4 regions of the Hahella sp. NBU794 genome follow, and region 1 is predicted to be linked to each of the others. Evidence: predicted binding sites of a transcription regulator. Region 1 holds the regulator's gene; each other region holds the start of a gene.
The links. The regulator FNR, encoded in region 1, switches genes on or off when oxygen is low (the NO sensors DNR and NnrR bind a similar motif). The targets are predictions, from matches to a motif close to TTGATNTANATCAA.
Positions count from the first base shown of each region.

Region 2: ACQYWX_RS00215 (Hsp20/alpha crystallin family protein) is a predicted target of FNR. The motif match lies at 3,120-3,133, and genes of this name have one in related genera.
Region 3: ccoM (cytochrome c oxidase subunit CcoM) is a predicted target of FNR. The motif match lies at 2,246-2,259, and genes of this name have one in related genera.
Region 4: ACQYWX_RS03435 (type IV pili methyl-accepting chemotaxis transducer N-terminal domain-containing protein) is a predicted target of FNR. The motif match lies at 3,949-3,962, and genes of this name have one in related genera.

Region 1 is NZ_CP192738.1:5,152,287-5,159,699, reverse strand. It holds gene alr (alanine racemase) at 1-608, shown strand, start outside; gene ACQYWX_RS22525 (sugar nucleotide-binding protein) at 763-1,680, shown strand; gene fnr (fumarate/nitrate reduction transcriptional regulator Fnr) at 1,677-2,456, opposite strand; gene ACQYWX_RS22515 (hypothetical protein) at 2,601-3,617, opposite strand; gene ACQYWX_RS22510 (lysophospholipid acyltransferase family protein) at 3,928-4,650, shown strand; gene ACQYWX_RS22505 (substrate-binding periplasmic protein) at 4,657-5,391, opposite strand; gene ACQYWX_RS22500 (substrate-binding periplasmic protein) at 5,576-6,319, opposite strand; tRNA gene ACQYWX_RS22495 (tRNA-Met) at 6,553-6,629, opposite strand; gene ychF (redox-regulated ATPase YchF) at 6,694-7,413, opposite strand, start outside.
Region 2 is NZ_CP192738.1:43,269-50,681, reverse strand. It holds gene ACQYWX_RS00230 (YheV family putative zinc ribbon protein) at 2-280, opposite strand; gene prlC (oligopeptidase A) at 310-2,343, opposite strand; gene ACQYWX_RS00220 (gamma carbonic anhydrase family protein) at 2,552-3,094, shown strand; gene ACQYWX_RS00215 (Hsp20/alpha crystallin family protein) at 3,324-3,773, shown strand; gene ACQYWX_RS00210 (PA4642 family protein) at 3,846-4,154, opposite strand; gene ACQYWX_RS00205 (flagellar motor protein MotB) at 4,239-5,066, opposite strand; gene ACQYWX_RS00200 (motility protein A) at 5,063-5,851, opposite strand; gene aroE (shikimate dehydrogenase) at 5,961-6,773, opposite strand; gene hemF (oxygen-dependent coproporphyrinogen oxidase) at 6,822-7,413, opposite strand, start outside.
Region 3 is NZ_CP192738.1:2,332,584-2,339,996, forward strand. It holds gene ACQYWX_RS10425 (translocation/assembly module TamB domain-containing protein) at 1-2,023, shown strand, start outside; gene ccoM (cytochrome c oxidase subunit CcoM) at 2,050-2,169, opposite strand; gene ACQYWX_RS10435 (chalcone isomerase family protein) at 2,306-2,923, opposite strand; gene ACQYWX_RS10440 (flavin reductase family protein) at 3,292-3,906, shown strand; gene ACQYWX_RS10445 (methyltransferase) at 3,903-4,931, shown strand; gene ACQYWX_RS10450 (RluA family pseudouridine synthase) at 4,918-5,811, shown strand; gene ACQYWX_RS10455 (DUF6455 family protein) at 5,768-6,160, opposite strand; gene miaA (tRNA (adenosine(37)-N6)-dimethylallyltransferase MiaA) at 6,260-7,171, shown strand; gene ACQYWX_RS10465 (CopD family protein) at 7,174-7,413, opposite strand, start outside.
Region 4 is NZ_CP192738.1:759,317-766,729, reverse strand. It holds gene ACQYWX_RS03455 (hypothetical protein) at 1-590, opposite strand, end outside; gene ACQYWX_RS03450 (MBL fold metallo-hydrolase) at 625-1,380, opposite strand; gene ACQYWX_RS03445 (hypothetical protein) at 1,632-2,315, opposite strand; gene ACQYWX_RS03440 (type IV pili methyl-accepting chemotaxis transducer N-terminal domain-containing protein) at 2,982-3,680, shown strand; gene ACQYWX_RS03435 (type IV pili methyl-accepting chemotaxis transducer N-terminal domain-containing protein) at 4,064-4,849, shown strand; gene ACQYWX_RS03430 (alpha/beta hydrolase) at 5,034-5,882, shown strand; gene ACQYWX_RS03425 (hypothetical protein) at 6,064-6,981, shown strand; gene ACQYWX_RS03420 (pectate lyase) at 7,139-7,413, shown strand, end outside.

The DNA of each region.
Region 1 (7,413 bases):
AACTGGATAGTTTGCTGCAACAGGAGCAGTGGCGGGCGTTTCAAGCTGGTATGCAGGCGGCGGGATCGGGTGGCTGGAGTTACTCATCGGCTAATTCTGCCGCTTTGTTGCAGTATCCGGAAACTCACTTGGATTGGGTGCGTCCGGGCATTGCGATGTACGGCGCCTCCCCCATGGCGGATAAGACCGGGGCGGATTTTGGCTTGAAGCCGGTAATGACCTTTGAGTCGCGCTTGATTGCTACTCGGGAGCTGCAAGCAGGAGACTCTATTGGCTATGGCGCCGCTTGGACTGCGAGCGGCCCAACAAGAATGGGAGTGGTTGCGGTAGGGTATGGCGACGGATATCCAAGACAAATGCAAAATGGTGCGCCTGTCGCCGTGTGCGGTAAGCGGACAAAGATTATCGGGCGGGTGTCCATGGATATGCTGACGGTGGATATCTCTCACATTCCAGAAGCGCGTATTGGGTCGGAGGTGGAGCTGTGGGGCGGAGCTGTTTCCGCTGATGAGGTTGCAGGATATGCGTCAACAATCTCCTATACTTTATTTACGGGCATGACCTCGCGTGTCCCCAGGGTATACCTTAATCGCTCGGAAGGGGGTTAAAGCGCAGCGTTAAGCTGGATGATGGGGATAGAGTCCGGGGTATCGGGTTTGCGAAAATCCCATCAAGCAGCCAATATTGTTAACATAATATCTTCAGACGGCCCGCATTCTGGGGGCGCTAAAGGCTACGAGACACATTTTAAGGGGTGCATGAGTGATTGTTTGTGTGACGGGAATTGATTCGCCATTAGGTAAGGCTATAGCTCAGCGTTTACAGCAGAGCGGCATAGCAGTGGAGGGCGTTCCCTACGAGCAGTTTCTGATGACCAATGATGCGATCGTGCGAGCAATGAGGGCGATGCCGTCTGCGGATTTCGTGGTTCATGCTGCGGAGATGGCTGACCTGTTCAAGGCGGAGCAGCATCCGGATTTGGCCTATCAGGTTAATGTCTCCGCTTGTGAGGCGGTAGCGGAGGTGGCGGCTTTATGGAAGGCGCCGATTATTCATCTCTCCAGCCATCTTGTTTTCGATGGCGTCAAAAAGAACCCTTATATATCCGCCAACAAAGGACGTCCTCTTTCCGTGTATGGGCGGACAAAGCTGCAGAGCGAACAATGGCTTCAGGAAAACTATAGCAAGCATCTGATCTTGAGGGTGGGCTGGTTGCTGGAGGCTGGCGCTCAAGGCTGGCTGCAGACCATGCTTTCCGCGCTGTCTTCAGGGAAGCGCCTAAACGCCAGCACCGATATGCAGCTGACTCCCGTCGCGGTGGATGATGTGGCGAGAGTCGTAGACGCTGTTATCAAGCAGCTGAGTTGTAATATCTCGGTGTGGGGCGTTTACCATTATGCTGGCGCTGAAGCTGTCACCCACTATGAACTGTTGAAAGCGATTGTGCTGCAGGCATTTGGACAGGAAGAAATGTTGCAGGCCCTGATCGAGAAAAAGGGCGCTGATGTGTTGCCTGGAGTGGCGCTTCCGGCGAATGGCGCGTTAGGTTGTATCAAGCTGCGCAACACCTTTGGCGTCAAGCAGCTTCCCTGGCGTCGTTATCTGCCGGCGTTGATTGAGCAATGTCAGCAGCGTGGCGGCGTAAAACCGGCTGAAAACTGCTTGGAAGAGACCCGTTAACGAGCGTTAAGGGCTGATTCCTTCTGATGCTCCAGACACTTGGTGTCGTGGCGAAGAATTTTCTGCAGTTCGTCCAATTGCAATATCTGAACTTCCCTTCCTTGGACCTTAATAATGCCATTGTTCTGGAAGCGGGTAATGACCCTGCTGACAGTTTCGACGGCCAAGCCTAAATAGTTGCCTATGTCGCTGCGTGGCATAGGGAGTCTGAAGTTTGTGCCGGATAGGCGACGACGGCTAAAGCGTGTCGACAGGGACAATAGAAGCGAGGCAATGCGTTCTTCAGCCGAGTTTTTGCTTAATAGCATAGTGAGCTGCCTGCTCTCCTGAATCTCTTTGCTCATTAATGAGAAAAAGTGGTGCTGCAGGCTGGGGATGTCTGAGGCAAGGTCTTCAAACTTCTCCAGAGGAATTTCGCATACGCTGGTGCGTTCAAGGGCGACGGCGGAGCAGGAGTATTTTTCCATGCTAACGCTGTCCAGACCGATAATCTCGCCAGGCAGATAGAAACCAGTGACCTGTTCCTCGCCTTCCTCTGATACGGTGAATGTTTTGATCGCGCCGCTACGAACTGCGAAGCACGAGCGGAATGGGGTGTGTTGCTCAAAGATATATTCGCCGCGATTGAGCATTTTGCCCTGGCGAATGATTTCTTCCAGGCGATCAATATCTTCAGCCCCGACCGCGATAGGAATGCAAAGCTTGCTCAAATTACATTCGTGGCAGCCTCTGTGTAAGCTAAAAGGAGAGGAGGTTGCTATATGCTTGCTTTCCATCGGTTGCCTCGTGGCTGGATGAGTGAAACTGCTTAAAGAGGCTTCTAGGATAGCCAATAGCTATTTAAAAGCAAATCCCTACAATGGGAAATTTACAGGGAAAACCTGCGCTCGCCTTTGTTTTTACATAGTTTTCACCTTTTGTTACAACTGGGTTTGAGTGTAACGAATTGCTCTTGCTGGAAGCTCGCTGTTGTCCAGAGTTTTGTAGTAGTCGTCCAACTGTGTGGCGTTGCGCAACTGGTAATGTGGTGTGTAAGAAAATGCGCCCAACCCAACGCCATGTAGACAGCTGACTCCCTGGCTAATCAAGCCTGTCCAAGGTAGTGCGAAAAAGTCCTGCGTGATAGGAATAAACGATGCGGACTTAATACGCCGCTTGAAATCTTTTAGCGCCGCTTCCAGGCCTGCTGTGCCGGCGAATTCCATTTTATGGCCGGAGAGTAGGATGCCTTGCGGTCTCTCTGTCAGAATTTCCTCAAGGTGCTCGGATAGTGCGGTGACGGTCGCAGGAGTCACTTTCAGGCGCAGATAAACGGCTTTGAAGTCGAATGCCCGAATGGTCTGCAGCCAATCCCTAAGACTCTCAATAGGGAAGGACTGTGCGTATTCACCAGGATCATTGATGCAGACAATGTTAAAGCCCAACCCTTTAATCAGGGCTAGCGCTTCCTCGGAGTCAGGGCGAGCGTCCAGCTCGATAACATGGCGCGCATCGGCGTCGAAGTTTAGTTTGAACTCCCTGCCCAAATAATACATCACCTGAGTCTGCGCTGCGGGAGTGAGCTGGCGGACCAGATCGCCGAACCAATGCAGGTACTTAACCTGGCTGCCGGCGGGAAGGTTTTGCTTGAGTAGTCTCACTTCTTTCACGACATAGTCGATGTACTTCTGCAAATTAGCATTCATGGATGGGAGTCTGCGGGTGTAATTTTCCGCACTGACAAGTGTATTAAAGCAAGGCGCCTGAACGCTCAGTGCGAACCCGCCTTCATAATATCGAGCCAGAGAGCTGTTGCGATAATCCGCCTCATAGGCTCCCTCGTCCAAGGCGCTCCAGTTCTCACTGGAGAACTCTTTAGGGGGGGAGTTGAGCAAATAAACCCAGCTATCATTACCCCCATTTTGTTTCGCTTGTTCGACAACCTTTCCAACTGGCATATTGGGTCTCCAACCAGGTAAGAAAACATCTGCGCGCGTTTGACCATCATTGTCAGCGATTTTGCGCGCGCGCCTGCTGTCACACTTGTTGGCAAGTGGATCCCCCCTCTCTCCATGCTCAGTGTATCTAGCTCCCGAAAGGGAGTCTTGATATTGATCAAGGGGTGAGCGGGTGGCTGTCTGAGAGGGTGTACTTTAGTCGCAATATCCCTCAAACAATGGGTTTCTGGGACGTTGAGGGATAACATTCATTGCAGCTTTGGGCGGGGAGTTGATATCCTTTGCGGGCATTGAAAAAAGGCGGGCAAAAGTGCAGGCATTTCAGCTATTTCGGTCTTTCGTTTTTTACATTGGGTATGCTTGGGGCGTCATCATCACATCTTTGGTTGGGATGCTGATTGGTCCTTACGTCAATTTTGAAAAGCGTTACTACATCGTCTCCCGGTTTAATGTGTTCGCACTTTGGTGGGCGCGTGTTGTCTGTGGCATACGTTATGAGATCGAAGGGCTGGAGAACATTCCAAAGACGAGCTGTGTGGTTGTCAGCAATCATCAGAGCGCTTGGGAGACTTATTTGCTAGGCGTTATATTTCGTCCTCAGTGTACTGTGCTTAAGCAAGAGTTGATGAAGGTTCCGTTTTTTGGTTGGGCGCTGAAGAGATTGAAGCCTATCGCCATTGATCGGAGTAAGCCGTCAGCGGCGCTTAAGCAATTGCTTAAGCAGGGAAAGGAGCGTCTGACCTCAGGGTATTGGGTTGTAATTTATCCTGAGGGGACACGCGTTCGCCCTCGGCAGGTTGGTAAATACAACAAGGGCGGCGCTTTGTTGGCCGTCAGTGCTGGCGTTCCTTTGCTGCCTATAGCGCACAACGCTGGAGATTGCTGGCCTGCCGGCAGTATTAGCAAGCGTCCAGGCTTGATAAAGGTGAAAATCGGCGCGCCAATTGAAACCAGCGGCCGAGCTACTGACGAAGTTCACAAGGAAATGGAAGAGTGGATAAGGCGGACTTCAGCCGCCTTAAGCCAGGCGTAGAGCTCTCTATTTGTAGTTTGAGTACACTTTGTCCAAATAGCCTTCAGTACGCATCTTATCGAGCACTTTGTTGAGGTGCTCAATGCTTTCGTCAGGTGTGTCCTTGTTCATCGCCAGATATAAACTGGTGTCTCTTATGGTAAAGATAGGTTTGATGTCGGAAACTCCGGCCAGCTTGGCGTAGTAATAGCCTGATGCGGTGCTGGAGATCCAGAGATCAACTTGTCTTTGCTGCAGTCTCTTTGGGTTGAGGCTGTCATCTTCCAGCTCTGAAGCGTTGAAGCCGTTGTTCTTCAAAAACTGCGCTCTGGAGTCATCCTTGTAGCAGCCAATCAAATAGGGCTTGGCGTCTTCTACAGAGTTTATTTTGATTGTTGTGTCATTCCTTGCGAAGAAGACCCAGTCATTCTTGGCGAGGGGGCCGACCCACTTGAACAGCGGTTTGCGCGCGTCAGTCAGTGTAGTGCCGAATACGCCACGAAATTCCTTGCGTTGTGCAAAGTTGTAAGCGTAATTCCAGTTTCTGAGCTTCATGCGGTAGTCGTAACCCGAGCGTTTGAAGAGCTCTTTTACAATGTCTACGTTGATGCCGCTGATAGCGTCAGCTTTGTGTTCGTACTTGTGGTCTTCCTCGCCCATATTAAAAGGCGGGAAATTTTCCGTGACCAGGTTAAAGGTTTCGCCACGAGCAATGGCGGATAGAAAGAGAACAGAAACCAACAATAGCTTCTTAGCGATCATTAAATCACCTCAAACGGCTGGGCGGATAGTGTTCTGACTAACGAATAGTCTGGCTGCTTATTAAACAGCTGGAGTAGGTGACTTCCGAATAAGTAGTTTTCCGGATAAGTGAAAAGAAACGGGCGGGAAAGTCTCTGCGAAGCCCGTCAAATGGGGCTTCGCAGTCTTTGTAAGACTCTGTTGTCTATCTGTATCTGGCGGTAATTTTGTCTAATTCGCCGCTGGAGCGCATTTTTTCCAGGGCTTCGTTCAGTTTGTTAACGTACTCATCTGGCGTTTCCTTGTTAACCGCTAAGAAGAGCTGTGTCTCTTTAACTGTGAATACAGGCTTGATGTTGGTGACGCCATTCTTCGCAGCATAGTATGGGCCGGATACGGGGCCGGATATCCAGAGGTCGATTTGGCCGTTTTGCAGTCTTTTGGGGTTCAAGGCGTCGTCGTCGAGACTGGAAGTCTCAAAGCCATTGGAAAGAAGCCACTGTTCTCTAACGTCCCCTTTATACGCGCCTATCTTGTACTTCTTGGCGTCTTCAATAGAGTTGATTTTAATGGTGGAGCCTCCCTTGGCGTACAGTACCCATCCGTCTGATGCGATAGGGCCAACCCATTTGAAAAGCGGTTTGCGGGCGTCGGTGAGAGTGGTTCCAAATACTCCTCGGAACTCTTTGCGCTGAGCGTAGTTGTATGCGTAGCTCCAATTACGCAGCTTCATGGTGTAACCGATTTTCGCCTTAGTAAAAATCTGTTTAACAACATCAGTAATCAGACCGGTGATATCCTCGGGTCTGTGTTCATACTCAGCATCATTTACGCTCATGTTGTAGGGAGGGAAGTTCTCGGTAACCAGATTGAAAGTTACCTCTTCCGCATTTGCTGATAAGCAGAGAGTGGCGCATAACGCCAAAAGAAGGGAGCGAAAATAATACATGTCTTAACCTCGAATGTAGCTACCCCATTAAGGATAGTCCGTCTATCCGAAAAATCCACGGTATGCCGAGAATTTTTTTTGTTATTTTGTTGATTTTATTAACAAAAGTACACACTGAAAGTGGATGTGCTTTATTTTTATGCGTTTTGGTCGTTGGGTGCGTGGCGGCGGTGCAGGAAATAGGGGGGGGGTAGAAACAAAAAAGCCCGCTTTAAAAGCGGGCTTTCGAAACTTGGTAGCAAGGGGCGGATTTGAACCGCCGACCCCAGCATTATGAGTGCTGTGCTCTAACCAACTGAGCTACCTTGCCGTCTCATTTGAGGCGCGTATTCTGTTGTTTTTTGGTGGGCTTGTCAACCCTAAAAATCATCAGTTTATACGTTAAATCTGAAATGAATTACGTCGCCGTCTTGAACGATGTAATCCTTGCCTTCCAGGCGCCATTTGCCAGCTTCTTTGGCTCCTTGTTCTCCATTGAAGGAGGTGAAGTCGTCATAGCTGACGATTTCCGCCCGAATGAATCCGCGCTCGAAATCGGAGTGGATGACGCCTGCTGCCTGAGGAGCCGTTGCGCCGATCTTAACAGTCCATGCGCGGACTTCTTTTACGCCAGCGGTAAAATAAGTCTGCAGGCCCAGCAGTTTGTAGCCGGCCCGAATGACGCGATCAAGCCCGGGTTCTTCCATGCCCAGGTCGGCCAGGAATTCGGTTTTCTCTTCGTCTTCCAGTTCTGCGATTTCGGATTCCAGCTTGTTGCAGATAGGAACGACGATAGCGCCTTCTTTTTCGGCGATGGCTCGCACCACGTCAAGGTGAGGGTTGTTCTCGAAGCCGTCTTCGGCAACGTTGGCTATGTACATGGTTGGCTTTACGGTAAGCAGGCAAAGCTCTCTGATCGCCAGCATTTCATCCCCGCTGAGATTCAAGGCGCGTACAGGCTTGGCTTCGTTCAGGTGTGGCAGTAATTTTTCCATCACCTCAATTTGCTGTTTGGCGAATTTGTCTCCGCCTTTGGCGATGCGCGAGATCCGCTTGATGCCTTTTTCTACTGTGTCCAGGTCGGCGAGAGCCAGCTCTGTATTGATGACGTCAAT
Region 2 (7,413 bases), 1.8 Mb from region 1:
GTTACTGCTCTTTCTTGGGACGGGGATAGAACTTGATCGTCTGCACTTGCGCCTCCGCCTGTTTCGGGCGGGTGACGCGGGTTTGCAGCTCCGCCGGACCGTCAGCTTCGCGCAGCTTTTCAAAAAAACCGCAAGCCACGCATTCACGCACTTGCCGTTGATCTTCGTCAGCGTAACTGACGATCTTGTCCATCTCTCCGCAACGGGGACACACCGCCCCCGCGATAAAACGCTTCACCATATGCACTACCAGGTAAATACGATTGCTGAATGTCGACAAGGCCCACAACGCAGGCCTTGCTGGTTCTCTCAGGCGGCGATGCCGCTTTGACGCAACAACGCTTCCACTTCCGGCGGACGCCCGCGGAATTCAATGAATAAATCCATCGGCTCGCGGCTGCCGCCTTTTTCCAAAATCGAATGCAGGAAGCGTCGACCCGTTTCTGGATCGAACACGCCATTTTCCTCAAACAAGGAAAACGCATCCGCCGCCAGCACTTCCGCCCATTTATAGCTGTAATAGCCTGCGGCGTATCCGCCAGCAAAAATGTGACTGAAACTGTGCTGGAAACGATTGAATGCGGGCGGCTTGATCACTGCGACTTTATCCCGCACTTCGTCCAGCACCTGCTGGACGGCGAAATCCGCCGACCCGTCGTATTCATGATGCAGACGGAAATCAAACAAAGCGAACTCAAGCTGGCGCACCATCAGCATGCCGGACTGGAAGTTTTTCGCCGCCAGCATTTTTTCCAGCAATTCTTTCGGCAGCGGCTCGCCGCTTTGGTAATGACCGGAAATCAGCGCCAGGGCTTCTTCCTCCCAGCACCAGTTTTCCAGGAACTGACTGGGTAATTCCACCGCATCCCAAGGCACGCCATTGATGCCGGAAACATCGTTGCAATCCACCGTGGTCAGCATGTGATGCAGAGCGTGGCCGAATTCGTGGAACAGCGTGGTGACTTCATCATGCGTCAGCAGGGCGGGATGCTCTTCCGTCGCTGGCGCAAAGTTACAAGTAATGAACGCCACGGGTTTCTGCACAGAGCCGTCGTCCAAACGACGACGTACGGCGTAATCCGCCATCCAGGCCCCGCCGCGCTTGTTCTCCCGCGCGAATAAATCCATATAGATAGAGGCGATTTCCTCGCCGTCACGACGCACTTTGAAGTAGCGCACGTCTGAATGATAGCTATCAAATTCCGTAATTTCGTCGAGTGTGACGCCGAACAGGCGCTGCACCACGGCAAACATGCCATTGATCACTTTCGAAGCGGGGAAGTAAGGCTTCAGCTCTTCTTGAGACACGGAATAACGGTGACGACGCAGCTTCTCTGAATAAAAACTGACATCCCAGGACTGTAGTTCCGTCTGTCCCTGCTCCGCGGCGAACGCTTGCAGCTCTGCAAACTCCTGACGCGCCACCGCTACAGACTTCTCCGCCAGCTCGTTCAGGAAGCCCAGCACCTCATCCGGCGTACGCGCCATTTTAGTGGCCAGGGAGTATTCAGCGTAGGAGTTAAAGCCCAGCAGACGCGACTTCTCCAGTCGCAGCGCCAGGATCTCCTGCATCACTTCCGAATTGTCCCAGCGACCGGCATAGGGCCCTTGTTCAGAAGCGCGGGTGTTGTAGGCCTCGTACATTTCCTGACGTAATTCGCGATTTTCGCAGTAGGTCATCACCGCGTAGAAGCTGGGGAAATCCAGCGTCAGCACGTAGCCTTCTTTGTCACGGGACTTGGCGGCCTGGCGCGCGCCAGCCAGTGCGGAGTCCGGCATGCCTTTGAGCAGAGCGGCATCCGTCACATGTTTGGTCCAGGCCTGAGTGGCGTCCAGCACGTTATCGCTGAACTTGCTGCCCAGCTCCGCCAGACGCTGCGAAATTTCCATGTAGCGCGCTTTCTTGTCTTCCGGCAGATCAACGCCGGCAAGATGAAAGTCGCGCAGGGTATTGTCGATGGATTTACGTTGCGCTTCGCTGAGCGAACTAAATTCATCAGATTCTTTAATGCCGTGATAAGCGTCGTACAGCGCCTTGTTCTGACCGATTTCCGTACCGTAGCGGGACAGCTCGGGGATACAGGCGTTGTAGGCCTCACGCAGCGCTTCGCTGTTGAGCACGCTGTTCAGATGGCTGACCGGGGACCACACATGGTTCAGCTTGTCCGACATGTTATCCATTTGCTGCGCCAGATTATCCCAGTTGAAGCTGGGCTGAGACGCCAGCTCGGCGATGCGCTGTCTGTTTTCGGCAAGTAATTTGTCCATCGCCTCTTTGACATGTTCGGCGCGAATCTGTGAGAACGGGGGTAACGCCGTATCGGCGAGCAATGGATTGGTCATTGAAATATTCCTGAATTGACGAGTCTTCCGGGGTTGCTGATCGCAACGCCCCCGAGCAAACAAAATGTGGGCGTGCGGGGCCGCTTTCAAGTAATGCGCCGCTGAATCCTGCTTTAGAATAGTCCGATCAATGCTAAAGTAACAATCCGCCATTCGGGCCCTTGAACCCGTCTACGGCGCTTCAGATTTTTGATGCTTGGAGTCCACCATGTCTGTGCGCACTTATCAGGGAATCACCCCGACGCAGGGAGAGCGCGTCTTTATCGACCCCACCGCCGTCGTCATCGGCGACGTCCACTTGGGCGACGACTGTTCCGTCTGGCCGACCGTCGTGATACGCGGCGACATGCACCGGATTCGCATCGGCGCGCGCACCAGCGTGCAGGATGGATCGGTGCTGCATATCACCCACGCAGGACCTTTCAACCCCGACGGCTATCCACTGACGATCGGTGAGGACGTCACTATTGGCCACAAGGCTATCTTGCATGGCTGCACGCTTGAGAGCCGCATCCTCGTCGGCATGGGCGCCATCATCATGGACGGAGCCCATGTGGAGAGCGAGGTGGTGATCGCCGCCGGTACGCTTGTGCCTCCCGGCAAGCGCCTGGAAAGCGGTTACTTGTACGTTGGCGCGCCTGCGAAACAAGCCCGTCCGCTCAGCGACAAAGAAAAAAATTTTTTCCAGTACACCGCCGCTAATTACGTCAAATTGAAAGACCGGCATTTGCAGGAAAACTGGGGCGAGTAGCCACATTTCAGGGGCGCAGTGGAAATTGACGTAAATCAGAATATGATTTTTTTGTCACTAGGGCGCCCCTTGAAAACATTTTTAACGCCATTATTTCTATTATCACGATACGCAGCGTAACCGGGGCAAGACGTCACCCCAATCAGCAGTTTCAGGTGTAAATGATTACAGAGGGCCTGTCGCATCAGGCCAACCGATTTGTACTTAAACTCTTTTTGGAGATAGAACTATGGCGATTACCCGTTGGAACCCGTTTTCTGAATTTGAAGATATTCTTGACCGTTATAACCGCTCTTTGCAGGGTCAGGCTCGCACCAGCGAAAACGGCAAAGAAGTGATCCGCAAAGCCGACTGGGCTCCTGCCGTGGATATCACGGAGACCAAAGAAGCGTTCTTGATCAAGGCTGAGTTGCCTGGCGTCGATAAAAGTCACGTCAAGGTGGCCGTCCACGAAGGCGTGCTGTCCATTCAGGGCGAGCGCAAGCTGGAGAAGGAAGAAGGCGACAAGAAGCATCATCGCGTAGAACGCTTTTACGGAAACTTCGCACGCTCCTTCACACTGCCGGATAATGTGGATGAAAACAACATTCGCGCAGAGTACCGGGACGGCATCCTCACCTTGCATCTGAACAAGGTGGAAAAGGCGCAGCCGAAAGCGATAGAGATCAACGTACAGTAAGTCGGACGACTACTGTCACCGCAAACCATCTGGGGCGACACATAGTTCGCCCCTTATTTTTAAGCCTGCTTTTTACAGCTCAGCCGCTTTTTTACCACCGGCGTCACGCAGGATTTGCGCATATTCCGCGCCACGAGCATGCTCATCAACGCGATCCAGCATGGTTTCGCCTTCTGGACTCAACGCATTGATATTGCGGCCAGCTTCCGCGAAATAGGCCACGAAACGCGCATAATCGCGAGCCAGCATGTATTCATAGGCTTGGCGCAGAACATGATAATCGGGATCGGATTCATCCCGTGGCTTCAGCTCTAAAAAGCCCTGAACCCGTTCATCGCTCCATTCCTCATCCACTACCTTCGGTTGTGAAGGACCGCTCATATCGTATTCACCTGTCTATCATAGTTATTTACCGGGCCGCACATTCTACCCCGATCCAGCGCGGATAATGAAGGTTGTAGGCGCTTAGCTCATGCGGCATTCGGCGTTTTCGATATGAATTTCCACCCGTCGGTTTTGCGCCCGGTGCTCATCGCTGTCATTGGGAACCAGAGGACGCGTCTCCGCCTGCCCGATGGCGCTCACGCGACTGGCGTCGAGACGTCCATCCAGCACCAGCCGATGCACCACGCTTACCGCTCTGGCCGCCGATAGATCCCAATTGGAGCGAAATCTCGCTGAGTCGATAGGGCGATCATCCGTATGTCCCGTCACCAGAATGTCTCCCTTGCAATCAGCCAGCACGTCAGTGACTTTCATCAGCACCGGCAGCATATATAACTTCAACTCCTCGCTGCCGGAGGCGAACGTGGCGCGCTCGGTAAAGCTGAGCACCACCCCCTGGTCGTCAAACTTGATGGCCACCGCCTGATCTTCTATTTCATTCTCCAGCAAACTGATCATGCGCGAGGCCAGGCGGTCGTTCTCCATATACGCCGCCTCGCTCACCACCTCCTGGCTTAAATCCAGGCTGGGCTCTACGTTGGATTGGGGCGCCGGCTGCTCTGTGTCGCCCTTATCGCGGATCACTGGCTCCATGGGCACGGTAGGCGTGATATCGCCCCCCAGAGGATACATATCCGGCGCGCCCTGAGACGAAGGAACCCAGGCCACGCCAAAGGCCTTACTCATGGAGTAGGCGATGGCGCGGTATTTCTCCGCATCCAGACTGGAAAAGCTCAACAGCAAAATGAAAAAGGTCAGCAGCAACGTCATCAGGTCAGCGAAGGTGACAATCCAGACCGGCGCCCCGACAGGCAGCAAACCACCGGATTGCTTGCGCGGCTTGATCATGTCTCTTCCTGTGCGGACGCCGACTCATGGATGTCTTCCATGGCGTCCAGCTCAGGCAGATAAGACGCCAACACGTCTTTGATAATGCGCGGATTCAGCCCCTTCACCATACTCAGAATGCCGCTGATCACGATCATGCGGTTACGGACTTCATCCTGGGTTTTAAGCTGCAGCTTGTCCGCCAGGGGCAGAACAATAATCTGGGCGATAAAGGCGCCGTAAAACGTGGTGAGCAAGGCGATCGCCATAGCAGGTCCGATGGAAGAGGGATCCTGCATGTTATTCAGCATCTGCACCAGTCCCACCAGGGTGCCCAGCATGCCCAACGCCGGCGCCGACTCACCCAGACCGCGAAACACCTTTTCCGCTGTCTGCAGGCGCTCGACAAACTGGTGGGTGTCCTCAAGCAGGACTTCTTCTATAAATTCCGGGGGATGGCCGTCAACGGCGAGACCGACGGCTTTGCGTAGAAACGGATGGGTAATTTCAACCCGATCCAATCCCAACAGTCCCTGCTTGCGCACGACATCCGCCAGTTGCCGCGCTTCGCGATACAGGTCCCATGGATCCTGGGTTTTCTCAAGAAAAGTAGTGGAGAAGGCAAGCCGCACGCTGCCAAAAAAGTTACGCCAGCGGTACTTCACCAAAGTGACGGCGAAAGAGCCGAAGACCACTATCATCAACCCGGGAACATTGACGAAGTCCCAAAGCCCGGAGCCGGAAGCCACTGCTCCCAGCACCACGCCCATTCCGAACAAAAGTCCCACCCAGGTGAGTATATCCATGTTGACCGTCCATACTTCGCGATGCTCAAGTAACTGGCCCGAATTCGCCCAAAGCGAACCTAAGCACTTAAAATCATTAGCTTAAGCATAGTCAAAGTTGGCGGTGGCGCTAATCTCCCTGTCTGAGCGCAGCCAGCACCGGAGCGGTATCCGGACGCACGCCGCGCCACAGATAAAAGGCCGCCGCCGCCTGCTCCACCAACATGCCGAGCCCATCGCAACATTGTCCTGCGCCGCGCGCTTTGGCCCAGGCGACGAATGCCGTGTCACGCAGGCTGTACATCATGTCGTAGGTAAAGGTGTGAGACGCGATGACGGCATCCGGGAGAGGAGGAATATCCCCCGCCAGGCTCGCGGAAGTGCCGTTAATCACGACATCGAAAGGACCTTGCAAATCCGCGAACGCACAAGCACTGACCGATCCATTGCGACCAAAGATACGCGCCAGATCCTCCGCCTTGGAAACAGTGCGGTTAGCGACCACGATAGAGGCGGGACCTTCATCCAGCAACGGCGCCATAACGCCTTTCACCGCTCCGCCGGCGCCGACCAGCAAAATCTTCTTACCGCTTAACGCAACGCCCTGATTGACGCAGATATCACGCACCAGGCCTTCGCCGTCGGTATTGTCGCCGAACAGACGTCCGTCCCGTTGCAGCAAGGTATTGACGGCGCCGGCAAGCTCGGCTCGATGCGAGCGCTCACTGACAATATTCCAAGCCTGTTCCTTGAATGGCACTGTAACGTTCAGGCCTTTGCCGCCGCCGATAAAAAATGCCTCCACCGTCTCTCTAAAGCTGTCCAGGGGAGCCTGGATCGCCGTATATTCCAAACTCTCGCCGGTCTGTTGCGCGAACATTCCGTGGATTTTGGGAGACTTGCTATGACTGACCGGATTGCCGACCACCGCGTACGTATCCATGCTATACCTGCCTTTATTTGCGCTGATTAAGGTTTTGGCGTTGCGGGATTACACCCAGTCCCTGTGCTTCAAATAATACTCGGTCAGACGGGCTTCATCTGAACCCGGCTCCGGCGTCCAGGCATATTCCCAGCGCACCAGCGGAGGCAGAGACATCAGGATCGACTCCGTTCTGCCGCCGGACTGTAAACCGAACAATGTGCCCCGGTCATAGACCAGGTTGAACTCGACATAACGACCGCGTCGATAAAGCTGGAATGAACGCTCCCGTTCACCATAAACCATATCTTTGCGGCGCTCGACAATGGGTAGGTAGGCGGGCAGATAGCTGTTCCCGACCGCCTGCATAAAATCGAACGAGCGCTCAAATCCCCAGTCGTTGAGATCATCGAAAAACAGTCCGCCCACGCCGCGGGCCTCATCGCGATGCTTCAGGTAAAAGTAGTCGTCACACCACTTTTTGTATTTGGGGTAAGTCTCCGCGCCGAAGGGCTCGCACGCCTGCGCCGCCGTGTGATGCCAGTGGACGCAATCTTCATCGAAGCCGTAATAAGGCGTCAGATCGTACCCGCCGCCGAACCACCATACCGGCTCTTCACCCTCTTTTTCCGCCACAAAAAAGCGTACGTTGGCGTGGGAA
Region 3 (7,413 bases), 2.8 Mb from region 1:
CGCAAGCCAGGCCGAGCTGGCCACGCTGGAAGGCTCCGGGCGGGTCAATATCGCCAAAAGTACGCTTAATCTGGATGTAGTGGCGCATAAACTGCCGTATTCACTGGCTGCATTGGCGGATGTGGCGTTGCCGCCTGAACTGAGCGGCGACCTGGACGCAGATTTACACGTGGAAGGCGCGTTTACCGATCCCAAAGTCAGTGGACGCCTGCACACCGCGGGTCGCTATTCGACCTTGCCGTTTGAGGTGACTGGCGAAGGCGAGGGCGGAACGCAGGGGGTGGATGTTTCCTCCTTGACCGCGAATCTGGGTGATGCCGGGCGTATCGATCTGTCTGGCTGGTGGCGACCCACCGGGTTTGACGTCTCGCTGAACGGCTCCGGTGTGAACACGAAGAGTTTGCAGGCGTTGGGATGGCAAATGCAGCATGGGGTGTTGAATACGGATTTGCGATTGCAGGGTTCGCTGCAGCAACCCAAAGTGGACGGTTATGTCGCCTACGCCACAGAAATCGAAGGGATGGACGACAAAGGACGAAAGCAAAAATATCCGTTGCAGTTGCATACTGATATCGCCACACAGGAAAACGAAACCTTGTCGCTGGTGACAGTGATCAAGAAAGACGATACGCAGACCGGCAGAGTGAAGCTGGATATTAACGCGCGCACATATCTGGATTTCTTCAACCAACTGCAGGGCGAGCTGGATGTGCGTAAGATTCCGCTGGATGTGGCGGTGGCCGGTAACCTGGAGACACGTTGGCTCAATTTTCTGCTGGACCCGGATATTCACCGCTTCTCCGGCGACCTGAATCTGAACCTGTCTGCGCAAGGCGTTCTTGGCGATCCTCTGTTAAATGGCGATTTGAAACTGCAGGATGGTTTTTACGAAAACCGCATCACCAGCACTTTATTTAAAGACGCTCAGGCCAATCTGGCGTTTTCCGGCCGGAAAATGACCATGAGCGACAGCTCCGCCAGCGATGGCGGCTCCGGCAAGCTGGAGCTGCTTGGCCATGTGGACTGGAGTGAACTGAAGGGCGGTGAAGAAAGTGACGACAAGCCGATAGAACTGCAGCTGGTCGCCACCAACGCCAGTATTCTGCGTCGCTCCGATATGGAAGGGGCGGTATCCGGGAAGCTGACGCTGGAAGGAGACTTCAAAAACCTGCTGCTTAGCGGAAAAGTGGAAGTGTTGCCGTTCGCGATGATGCTGGACGCGGCGCTGGGCCGTGATATTCCGGAGATTGAAGTACGCGAGGTGGCTAAAGAAGTGCTGGAGGAAGACAGCATCCTGCCTTTGCCCAAGGTCGCTCTGGATATTCGTCTGGTCGTTAATCAACAGGCTTTTTTACGTGGGCGTGGCTTGGAAGCGGAACTGAAAGGCCGGGTGTTCGCCAAAGGGCCCCTGGAGTCCGCCTCCTATCGCGGCAACTTTGAAACCCTGCGCGGCACCTTTGAGGTCTTCGGTAAGAAATTCGATCTGCAGGAAGGGGAGGTGTTGTTTGAGAACGACAGCTTCACCATGTTTATCGTGGGCGTCTACACCAGCAAGGACACGGAATATCGTGCGGAACTGTCCGGGTCGCTGGCGTCGCTGAAGGTGAATCTGAGCTCGAACCCGCCCTTACCGGAAGATGAAATCCTGTCGCAGCTCATGTTCGGCAAGTCCGTGCGCAACATCACGCCGATTCAGGCGTATCGCCTGGCGGCGGCGGTGCAGACGCTGCGTGGGGAAGGCGGCAGTTTCTTTGATCCCATCGCCACCACCCGCGATTTGCTGGGGGTCGACACGCTGTCCGTCGACACACAGGAAACCGATAACGGCAGCGGCGTGTCCGTCGGCGTGGGCAAATATCTGACTGAACGCGTCTATCTGGAGCTGGAGCGAACCCCAGATCCAGCGCAGCCGTGGAAAGGCTCCGTCGAGGTGGAGTTGAACCCCAACCTCAACCTGGAGACGACCACTGGCGGACAGTCCGGCTTTGGCGGAGTCGAACTACAGTGGAAGCAGGACTACTGACGCCAGGATGGCGACAAAGCCTGTAATCAATGATGTTTCTGATGCTTGTCGTTTTCTTTTTTCAGCACGACATAGACGCCGCCGAAGAATGCGATGGTCATGCCTACTACCAGTAAACCCGCGATGATGGTTTCGTCGATGTACATAATGGATCTCCAACTTGGCTGATCGATAATAACGTGATCTTTAGTTGGATTATGGCGAGGGTCCGCCATGGCGAGTTTGACTCAGGTCAACCTCTCCCGGCGGCCATCTCCCTGGTAACGCTTATATTGACCGGGGTCAATTCCGGTCAGCCATTCGACTCGCCGATTGTTGCGGCGCCCCCAGGATGCCGGCTTTGAAGTCCTGACTGACCGGGTAGTCGCCAATCCAGATGGACAGAATGGCGTCGAACAGCTTCTTGCCTGGAATGACGCCGCGGTCATGCCCGTCCAGCCAGACTTGCGCCCCGACGCCGGGGATATATTCCACGACGGCGGTGTCTCCTTTTTCCAGCTTTTGATCGAACATATGCACCATCTGCTCGATCTCCACACGGATGTCCTCCGCCTGCTGCTTGCTGATATTCAGACGCATGCCTTCGTAAAAGGCGTCTGCGATCTTGCGGCCGCGCACGTCTCGCAGCATGGTGAACTCCATGCGCCGGTAACCTTCATCGGCAAGCAGAGCTGGCGCTTCGTGAGTCGTGCGCTCCACATATAAGGCGCCGACATAAACATCGACAAAGACCAGAAAGCGGCGCGTAGCGGCTCCATTCAAGGAAAGTGAAGGGCGATCGCCCTCCGGCGGCAGGGACTCAGGAACTTCCACGCCTTGCAGCGTCACCGCAAAGGACGGCTTGGTCAGACTCAACAAGACGATAAACAGCATCGACGATAGCGTTGGGGATATGCTCATTGTGGCGCCTCTTTGCCCTTGGGTCTGCGACAGCATTCATGCAGGCCCCGGCGCCAGGGTTTGTTATAACTTTATAGATTCCCGGCGCGACAGGTTGATGGACGTATTTGTTTTTATAACGTCAGGGCTTTCCAGGCATGGCTGCCCGGGCTGTTCTGACTGAATGTTGAACAGTGTTACACAAAGATACAAAGATTGAGTGGATGCTGATCACATTTTCATCTGTGTTGGTAGGTCTTTTTATATAGTCCGTTGTCGGGGCGACATTATTTTCCCAACTCTTCGTAAAGGTTAGAAAAAAGAGGCTGGCGGGCTTAAAATAGCGGGCTTTAGCAACCTCAAGCCACCGCAACGCGACAGAGTCCCCCATGTATATTGACTTCCAGCAATTAGAAGCGACCAAAATCTATCATTGGATGACGCAGACCATCATCCCTCGTCCCATTGCATGGGCGCTGACCCGCAATGAGGATGGAGGTATGAATCTGGCGCCGTTCTCCTATTTCACCGCGATTTCCAGCGCGCCTCCCACCATCGCCATTTCCATCGGTAAAAAGCCCAGCGGAGAGCTGAAAGATACGCGCAGCAATTTACAGGTTGGCGCGCCCTGCACGGTGCATATCGCTGGTCGCGAAATGGCGCAGGCGGTGACGGACTCGTCCCGGACGCTGCCTTATGGCGAGTCCGAGCTGCAAGGGCTTAATCTGTCATTGGTGGACTTCGAAGGTTTTGAATTGAGCAGATTGGCGGAATGTCGGTTGGCGTTTGGGTGCCGGGTGCAGGAAGTGGTGGAGCTGGGCAGCGTACCCCAGGCGATGGTGCTGCTCAATATCGAAAAACTGTTTGTGGACGATAGCGTGATGACGACGGACGCCAAAGGCCGTCACAAAGTGGACGCAATGCAGGTGAACCCGCTGTCCCGTCTGGGGGCGGATGAATACGCCACATTGGGCGAAGTTATCAGTATTCCGAGGCCCGCATGAGTCAGTTAAGCAATCCCAGCCAAGCGCTGTTACGCCAACGTGAGCATTTGAGCGGCCGGATACTTTTGTGCTCGCCGCCCGCAGACGCCATTGCTGCGGACCTGCGCCAGACTGGCGCAGAGGTCAGCGTTCTGAGTTGGGATCACACGGCGGTGAACGCCTGCCGGAACGCCGTAGCGGAAGAGCGGTTATTTACGGATCTGGCGTTGCCTGCTGACGCGCAATGGGATCAGATCGCCCTGTTTATGCCGAAGGCCAGAGAAATGCTGGATCTGATGCTATCCGTTGTCGCGCCGGCATTGAAACACGCACAGCATATCTGGCTGGTGGGCGAAAAGCGCGAAGGCGTGGAGAGCGCCGCCAAGCGTCTGGCGAAAGAAGGCTGGGACGCCACCAAGGTGGACTCGGCGCGCCATTGTCAGGTTTGGCAACTGACGCCAGCGAATGATTGGCGGCCGCAACAGGACGAGTTCTGGCGCGCCTACGAACTCACTCAGGAGAAAGTAGGCACCCTGAAACTCTTCACGCTGCCGGGAGTCTTCAGCGCGGGCCGTCTGGATGAGGGAACGCAAGTGCTGCTGGAGTCTCTGCCGGAGTTGCGCGGGCGGCGTTTTCTGGATTTCGGCTGCGGCTGCGGCGTTATTGGAACGACTTTGAAGAAGCGCTATCCCAAAGCATCGGTAGAGCTGACGGATATCAATCTGCTGGCGCTGAAAAGCGCGACGCGCACGGCTGAAGCCAACAGCGCGGAGCTGAATATCTATGCGTCAGACGGGCTTGCTGAGGTGCAGCCCGGCGTAGACGCCATTGTCACTAACCCGCCGTTTCATCAGGGGGTGAAGCAAGATACTCGCATCACTCAGCAGTTTCTGCACGATTGCGCTCGCGTGCTTAAGCCGGGAGGCTCACTAACCCTGGTGGCGAACCGTTTCCTGCCATACCCGGACTGGATTGAAGCCCATGTTGGGCCGGTGCGGGTTCTATTCGAGAACAGCCGATTCAAGGTGTACCATGCCGTCAGATAATGTATGGCGCTCCGGGGGCGGGGAAGTGGACGCGCAAAGCCGCTGGCGTCGTAAGTTGATTGTCGGCGAGGCGGTGGCGGATGCGTCTACCTGGCTGGCCGCGCAGACCGGTCTGTCGAAGCAGAAGGTTAAAGACGCTATGCTGAAAGGCGCCGTCTGGTGGAAGCGCGGCGGCAAGCCGCAGAAGCGTCTGCGCAGAGCCAAATCTGCATTGGCGGTCGGCGACGTGCTGGAGCTGAATTACGATCCTCAGATTCTCGCGTTGAACAGTCCGCAGCCCACATTGGTGGCGGATCATGACGCTTATTCCATCTGGTGCAAACCCGCCGGGCTCCTGACGCAGGGCTCTGAATGGGGCGACCATTGCAGCCTGCTGCGCATGGTGGAACTGCATTTCCAAAGCAAGCGACAGGTGTTCCTGCTGCATCGCCTGGATCGCGAGGCCATGGGATTGGTGATCATTGCCCATAATAAAGCGGCGGCTGGGCGGTTTGGCGCGCTGCTGCAGAATAATGCGTTGGATAAGTTCTATCTGGCGCGGGTAAAAGGGCGACTTGCGCAAGAGCAGGGGGAAATCGACTTCCCTGTGGACGGCAAAGCAGCGTTGAGCTATTACCAGGTCCAGCATTATGACGAAGCGACGGATTCCTGTCTGGTGCGGGTCAAACTGATCACGGGACGCAAACATCAGATTCGACGCCATTTTGCAGATCTGGGGCATCCCTTATTGGGCGATCCGCGTTATGGTTCCGGCAACAAGCACGAGGACGGTTTGATGCTGGCGGCGATGGAACTGGCGTTTAACTGTCCCATGCGCCGCCGGGGCATGCGAGTAATTATGCCGGAGGGGTTGCTTCCGGCTTGGGCTCATCAGTGCTGACAGGCGCTTGGGCGGCGATGGCGTCATGATTGGGGCAGAAATCGGGAACCCCAAGATTGGCGTTTTCCTGTTGCAGGTGTTCACCACAGTGAGCTTTTTCGGAACAGTTGCGACAGTTTTGAATGGCTTTGAACACCTCGACGGAAGACGAGCCCCGAACATAATGCGCGGTGTCGACGCCTTTCTGTTTCAGCATCTGGCCCAGGCGCTCTTGTTCCACCCGGTTGGCCAGCCCGTTGTAATACAGGTCCGCTGTGCGTGAATTGCGAAAAATAAACGCCAGCACCATCATGGTTGGCAGCATAAATACAGCGGCGACGGCCATCCAGATAATGGTTATTTTCATCATTGCCATACTCCGTGCTCAGGTAAACAGGGTCTGATATAAGCATAGATTAGATTGCTTCCTGGGGGAGAAGGCTGTCCGAAATCAAGAAAAGAGTCACAGATGAGTATCGCTAACGAAAACCCTAACGCCAGGCCCATAGTGGTGCTTGGGCCCACCGCCTGCGGAAAGACCCGGCTCGCCGTAGGGCTGGCGCGCGCCATGGGGGGAGAGGTGGTGTCTGCGGATTCCCGGCAGGTGTTTCGGGGTATGGATATTGGAACCGGCAAGGATTTGCAGGATTACGGCGATACCCCTTATCACCTGATCGACGTTGTTGATCCGGGGACTCCGTTCAGCCTGTTTGACTACCTCAGTTTCGTGCAGCGGACACTCGATGATCTGGAAACAAGAGAGAAACGCCCTATAATCGCCGGCGGCTCTGGGTTGTATCTGGATGCGATCCTGCGTGGTTATCGACTGGTTGAAGCGCCTGTCGACCCGCTGCTGCGGGAACGGCTCAAACATCACGATCAAGAGCGACTGAATGCACTGCTGGCCTCATTGAGACCCTTGCATAACACCACTGACACCCAGGACCGTGAGCGCACGCTGCGGGCGATTGAGATTGCCTACGCAGAGCTGAATGAAGACAGTCCCAGTGTGCAGATCAGTATCGATCCTGTCGTGATCGGGTTGCACTGCGACAGTGACCGATTGCGCACCCGCATTCGCGAACGTCTGGAAACTCGTCTGGACGAAGGCTTGATTGACGAAGTGGAAAGCCTCCGGGCGGCGGGTTTGAGTTGGCGGCAGTTGGATGAGCTGGGATTAGAGTACCGCTATGTCGCGTTGTATCTGCAGGAGCAGCTTAACCGCAATGACATGATGCAAAAGCTGGCGTCCGCGATATATCTCTTCGCCCGCCAGCAAGTGAAATGGTTCCGTCGCATGGAGCGTCAGGGCGTCGCCATCCACTGGCTGGAGGCGGACGACGCGCCATTGGACGCCGCCCTAGGGTTATTGCGGCGCTGATGTCAGAGCGGCCACTTACCAACAGCGACGCAGATGACGATGAGTCCCAGGCACAGATTGGCCAGCACCGCCTGTCGCACCTGATTTAGCGCGGCGCCGGCTTCGCTCCAGGTTTTTTCCAGCGTGCAGGTCTTCAGCTTGCGAAAGGGAAAGAAAAACACCCCAACGAAGATCAGCGTCATCGCCAGTGCGCCGCCCAGCATGACATGTACATACAACGGCGGTTTACTACCCCACAGCGC
Region 4 (7,413 bases), 2.6 Mb from region 1:
AATCCCGGGTCCAGATCTTTTACCGACACCTGATAGGTATCCGGGCAAGCGATAGGATCATAGGAAAATACGGAAGGGGCCTTATAGGCTTCCGCAGGCGCGCCAATAACGTTGGTCATGTCGATGGAAGCGCCGCCATATTGCAGCCGGTTGTCTAATTCGCCATACACCACCGCCTTCACATACCAGGCCCAAAAAGCGGCCTTTTTCAGATACTTATCTTCCACCTTCGCCTCCGCGCGAGTGGGAAGAATGACCTGCACCTCACCGTCTCTTTTGCTTAACGGCGCGGCGTCCTTGGCGCTCGCCAGGATGGTTTGCGGATTGTTGGCGATCTGCGCGGGCATGAACGTTATGTAGTCGTCGTCGCCAATGAAGTAGACGTTATCGTAACGCCACTCCTTGGGCGGCAGCTCGCTCACCGGCACCCCGGTGAAAACGTGCTCCTTTTTCTCACTGTTCAGGTATCGGTGCGGCGTATTGGAGTATACGTCGATGCGTTTGGCGCTTTTGTTCGTCTCCACCACGCGATAGTCCGCGGCGTTTTTATTGATGACGAAGATTTCCTTGGCGGCGACGTTAAGCGACAACGCCCAAACGCCGGCCGTCAGTAGCGCGCAGGTTTTAAAATTCGAAAGTTTGCCCCGAACGGGTGATAAACAGTCTGTCCTTTTCAATCTCATTCTCCCTTACTAACTTATCGTAGGTCTCAGTAATCACGCTGATTTCATTCCGGCACATATGGGTAACGCCAACACTGGCGGCCACGTCGGATTGAGCAAGTTGCAGCACTTCGCTGAATGAATAGTGACTGGGGATGTTGTTGTTAAGCTCGTAGACTTCCTGCAAATGCAGTTCGACGCCTTGAATCAGCTCAACGGCTTCCGGCGTCAGCTTGCCATCTCCGGATATGGAGAAGGAGCGGCCGTCAAAATCCAGTCGATACAATAAGTTCGGGATAGAGTGTACGGTGGGCGCGCAGCGAATGGAAACATCCCCGTATTTTTTACTGTCCAGGGTGTCGAACTCGGCGAACTCAATCGTGTACTTGAAATACTTGGACACGCCAGGGTAGCCGTGCTCAAGGAGACTTTTAATGAAACTTTCCGTGCCCGCCGGTCCCCAGATCTTCAGGGGGCGGGTTCTTTTTTCTTCCAGATAGCGGACCAGTAAAGGTACGACTCCGAAGGAGTGATCCGCATGGTGGTGGGTCAGCAAAACCAGATCAATATTCTGGTGCAAATCGCCCGCCCATAAGCGGGGTGGAACCTGATAACCGCAGTCGATAAGAATGGAGCTATCGGCGGACTGCAACAGGAATGAGGTGTTGCACTCTTCCGAGAAGGCCTCTCCATTACCGACAATCAGCAAATTCTTCATAACAAAAGCTTTCCGTGTTTTCCATTTTCCATCTCATCGCGCAACGCGTAGATGGCGCTCCCATGCCTGCATGGCGGCAACCTGTTGATTGCCGTCGGGATTATGCCACTAACCTATGGGTTTATAAACGGGACGCCAATGACTGTAATGTAAGGCGCGGAGATAGGTTGAGATGAAGGATCAAGGAAAACGCAGAGGCAGGCCGGCGTTGAGTCGCCGGCTGTGCAAATACGTGAAAGGAAAGCGCGCTGTCAGAGAGGTTGGAAATTCGGGAACAGTTCACGGGTAATGCCAGGTCCGCCGCCTTTACCTACGTTGTAATAGAAGGTCCACAGCCCCCCTGTGCGGACGCCAAAGACGCTCGTGGGCGTCCCGTAACCTTCTCTCGCTTTGGCCCCGTAATCACTTGGTTTCAACATCTGCAGACCAGCGTGTGCAATCACATTGTTAGTGATCAATTGCTCGGTGACTTGCCCATAGAACTGATCCTGCGCCGCTTGCAGATCAAAGTTATATTCCTTGATATCTCCACTGTTGGGGAAGCTCACCAAGCCTTCGTTAGCTGGCTGGCAGTTCATATGGACGACAAAGGGAGATACCTGATTACCAGATACAACAAAGCAGCACCCGGTCAGATTGGCGGTGACGAAGAAGTTACACGCCCCCTGAAGCTGTCCGGCTACAGCCCGCCACCCGCGCCATGGCAACCAATAGCAGTTACCATTGTGAGCAGTGGCGACTGTGACCGTATTTCCGCCAGCCACATGTGCGCCTTCTTGCAGGTTGGCCCGCTCAAGCTGGTTCACCAGATAGCAGTTGCGTTGGATGTTGTTGCATTTGACGCTGTAGGTAGCGTGAGAAATATTTGAGGATTCCGCGCCGGTCACGGTAATTGACTTGTTCGCATTCTGTTTAAAAATATCCGCCAGGGCCATCTTGTCGTCTCCTTAAACTCGTTATTGCCGACAGTCACCGCAGCCTCGCCTTGGTTCTTACTCGTTTTGGGAAAAGGCGTCCCGTCGCGCGCGTGACCGGATACTGAAGCTAGCGTCAACCCGACTCAAACGCCCTTCATATTTTTTATAATGTTTTGTTATCAGGACTAATTTTATTCATCTAAAGACCAATACGCGGAATAAGCCAGCGAAAGTCCGGCCGCTTTTTTAATCAAAATAACAGCCATCCATTGATGTTTTTTCAAACATAACTACGAATACGCATGGCGATAAAAACGTGACGTACAATTCGTAAAAGAAAAACAATGTAAAATTTATTAAAAATAATACAGTATAACGAATTATATACCCGCCTCTTTTTCCTCATTGAAATGCAACTTTTAGTTACATAAATGTGCATTAAACTCACTGTTACAAAACATATTGACACATATATTTGATAGGAAACGAACAACATCTATTGACTTCGTAAATTACTTATATGTCAAAAGCCATTTGGCGCTTGATTTTTGATCTAAATCCTTCAATATGCACGCCATTTTTAGCACTAGGTAAACTTTAATGCAGTCGTTCAGAAAGATTTGTTTCTTACTTGTCACACTTACCGCATTCGGCGCCGGCCTGGCTCGCGCGGAAATATCGAGCATGGATCAGGCTCTGGACATCGCGGGTCAACAAAGAATGTTGAGTCAAAGAATCGTTAAAGCATATTTATTGATTGGTCAGGACATTCTTCCTGACAAATCATCGATTCAATTACATGACAGTGTGGCGCAATTTGAATCTCAACTGTCCGACTTGGAAGGTTATTTGAAAGCAGGCGAAATGGCGCGCGATTTGAAATCCGTCCGCAAAGAGTGGACCGCTTTCCGTAAACTGGCCACCACCGCGCCCAATCAGGAAAACGCAACGAAACTGATCCAGCAAAGTGAAGAACTGTTGAGCCTGACTCAAGGCGTCACCAGCAATCTGGAAAAACAAGTCGCCAGCACCAAAGGCCGCTTGATCAATATCTCCAACGAACAAGGCATGTTGTCCCAGAAAATCGCCATGTACTACTCTGCCATGAGCTGGAACCTGGGCGTTTCCGACCTGGAAAACGATTTTAAAGCTGCGGTCAAAAAGTACGATGCAGGCTTGAGCGAGCTGCGTAAAGCGGACGCCAACAGCGAAGATATCAACAAGGCGCTGGATAAAGTTATTTCACAGTGGTCATTCTCCCACTCTGGTTTCGAAAAAATGGACGGTCATGATTTCGTCCCCTTCGTCATCGCAACGACCACTGAAAGCATGCTGAAAAGCATGCGCAAGATTTCCGACATGTACGCAGGTCTGAAAAGCTAATCCGCAAGGATTGAACTATTAAACCGAGTTCCTGTTTTATTCGTCTTCTTCGTTTAGTGCGGCGCAAGCCGCACTCTTTTTTTCCCACTTACCCAGCCTCTTTTCCCTCTCGCATTCAGCAGGCGTCGCTCATCGCGTAAAAGTTTTCCGCCTCATCCAAATACGCGACCACTCCTCTCTTTCTTGTTGTTTCTAAAAGCCTTTTCGCCATTCTCAAAAACTGCTCTTTGTCCATACCCACAAATTTCCGGTTCATTTGGCGCCTAACTTGCGCCAGATCAGCGATGCGTTAACTACCTACCCAGTTATCGCGCTGTAAGCATCTGATATTTATAGGCTTTAACTTAGACTGCACCAGATTGAATCACATGAGGTAAACGCATATGCGCCATATAAGGAACTTTAGTCTGCTTGTTCTCTCCCTGCTTGCACTCTCCTGGAGCCACATTGTTATCGCAGACATTACCGACCTGGACGAAGCCATCAACAAGGCTGGGCGCCAACGTATGTTGAGTCAGCGAATTGTGAAGTCATATTTGCTGATGGGTCAGGATATTCAACCAGATAAGTCTTCAAGCCAGCTCACAGAGAGCGTCGCCTTATTCGAACAACAATTGGGAGAACTGGAAGCCTATTCCAAGTCGCCGCAAATCTCGGGGCAGCTCAAGTCCGTGCGCAAGGAATGGACTGGGTTTCGTCAATTGGCGACGGCTAAGCCCGCGAAGGACAAGGCCATTGAGCTGATCAACGCTGGAGAGCGTGTTCTCGCGCTCAGCAATAAAATCGTACAGTCACTGGAGCAACAGTCGGGCAGTCCCAAGAACAAAATGATCAACCTCTCCGGCCGACAACGGATGCTGTCCCAGCGCATCGCGCTATATTACTCCGCGTTGAGCTGGAATCTGGAGCAGGCGGATCTACAAGACAGTTTCACCCAGGCCGTGCAGGAATATGATCAGGCGTTACATGAGCTGCGTCAGGCGAAAATCAACAATCAGGACATCAACGCCGCCCTGGACAAAGTGATTTCCCAGTGGAGCTTCTCTCGCTCAGGGTTTCAGTTGATGCAAGGCCAGAACTTTGTGCCTTTCATCATCGCCACCACGACGGAAGGCATGCTGAAGAATATGGAGAGAATTACGGGCCTTTACGAGAATCTGCAAAGCTAACTCCTTACTTCGTCCCTTCTCTCGGCGCAGCTCAATGCTGCGTCGTCTCACCCCGCCTCATTGTCTAACTCTGAAATAACCAGTTTCCGAAAGGGCCGCAAATCGACATACTTGTCCCCGTCCCGCTATATGTGTTTCGGCGCCGATGTAGATATCTATCGCGATGATGAAGTCCTCCAACCCCATGAAAAAACTTAAAAAACGTATCGCTTTCGCCACGGGCGCACTGGTTTTAGGTCTCGCGGCGGTATGGACCGCTGGTGGCGCGCTATCCGCCTCCGTCAATCATCCCCTTCCCTCACCGCCCGCCTCCCTAAACGCGCAAGCAGTGCAGTTTGACGGCGTCAGCGGTTGGTATGCCCCCGCCATCGGCCAGCAATGCGTATTGCTTCTACACGGCGTACGCTCAGACCGCACCAGTATGATCAGGCGCGCCCTGTTCCTGCAGAAGTCAGGGTACTCCTCATTGCTGATAGACCTTCAAGCCCATGGTGAAACGCCTGGGGAGCACATCACGTTTGGCTACCGTGAGTCGGACAACGTCAGATCCGCTGTCGCCTATTTGCGCACGCAACGCCAGTGCGCCAAAGTGGCGATTATTGGCGTCTCTCTCGGCGGCGCCGCAAGCCTGCTGGGACAGTCGCCCGCGCCTGTAGACGCTTATGTTCTGGAAGCCGTTTACCCAAACATCGAACAAGCCGTCAGCAATCGTTTGTCTATGCGACTCGGCGTGCTGGGAGAATGGCTGACGCCATTGTTAACCGCACAAATTCCTTTGCGTTTAGGCGTCAGCCTGGATGAGTTGAAGCCGGAAGAAGCCATCAAACGTGTGCGGGCGCCCGTCCTGATCATTGCCGGTACGGAGGATGAACACACAACATTGCCAGAATCAAAACGCCTTTTCGCCAATGCCCCAGAGCCCAAATCTCTCTGGCTGGCGGTGGGCGCCCATCATCAGGATTTCTATGACTTCTCGGCACAAGAGTACGAGGAGCGGGTAACCAGATTTCTTCGCACGTCCCTGGAGCATTAATCGCTCCATTCCTCAAGATAAAACCTCGCAATTGCCATGGCTAGACAGCTGAGCACTCAACCAGTCTATGCCGTTTAACCGGTTTTCACGCCGCAGGTAGATTAACTAACATTTAATGCGCTTAACGCCCACTGATTAATAAACAATCACGACAACCTCAAGACAAACAGGAGTCACGGATATGACTAGGTTCTCAGCAGGCATGTCGGCATGCGCGCTCGCCTGTGCTGCGGCAGCCACTTACCTGTGGGTTGAAAATAAAAATCTAGAATTAAAATTTGACCAGGAAAGAAAACGTTTTCAAGAACATACACAGCAGCAAGACGCTCGCTACCTGGAGGCCGTAGCTGCGTTCAACGCCTACCTGGAACATCCCGTAGAACGGCGGAACCAGCAAGCATCCCCGGAGAACCCAGCGTCACGCATTACCTCTGGGTCAGCTATAACCGCACGCTCATCTCTAACGCACAGCGCCGCACAACCACTACTGGAGGCGGAAGAATCAAGCTTGCAACAAGCGGTCAGCGAAAAATACCGCGTCCTGTTTTCCGAAATATCCCTCGACGCCACAACAGAGAAACAATTGCAAAGTCTGTTGCTGGAGCGAGAGCGCCTCGCCACGCTGCCCACAGTGAACTATTTCTCCGCCCCAGAAAGTATTGAAGAGCACGCCCAGCTGCGCACCCAGGCGCTGGACGAGGTGGACCAACGCATTGTCGATCTGCTGGATGCAAACAGTTCACGCCTGTTCGAACTCACCCGCAATTCAGAGTTTGAACAACATCAACTGAAAGAAGTCACTGACAGTCTAAGCTCAGTCAATCCGCTTAGTCACGAGCAGGAGCGCACGCTGCTCCTCGCCAAACTCCGCCACAAAGAAGCATTCAATATCGCCATGCGCGATTACGCCGTCGCCCAGAGCAATAAACGCGCTATGGCGGATGAAGCAGTCAAAGCGCTAACCCGTTATCGGGATGACTATCTGCAGGAAGCTTCCGCCTATCTCGACGAAGAGCAAATGGCGGCGTTAACGGATTTTGAAGCGCTGAGCTTTGAAGAAATGGAAGACAGCCTGCTCGCCTCACTGCAAACGCAATGAGCGGGTCGGCTTCATAAAGGCAGTCTACACAGGAGGGAATCTACGCCAAACAAAGTTGAACTGGTTAAGGCCAGCACCGCACATAAAAACCAATAAGCCAATAACAACACAAGCGCATTCGTTTTCAGGGTCAACAAAAACCATAAATTCGGAGAACATGATGTTTCGTAAATTCGCTTTAGGCCTGACTCTGCTTGCCTCAGCAACAAGTCTTCAGGCCGCCGCCAATAGACCAGACGGCTTCGCCACGCTTTGTAAAAGCGGTCAAACCTGTATGGTCAGCAGTCAAACTCAGGTAGCTTTTGGAGCCGCCGGTAAATTCGTCTATAAATCGCTAAACGGCGCATTCTCCTGTGACGTCGCCACTTTCGGAGTCGACCCAAACCCGGCCAAGTCGGTGAAGGAGTGCTCCATTCGTGAAAACGTCGCCAG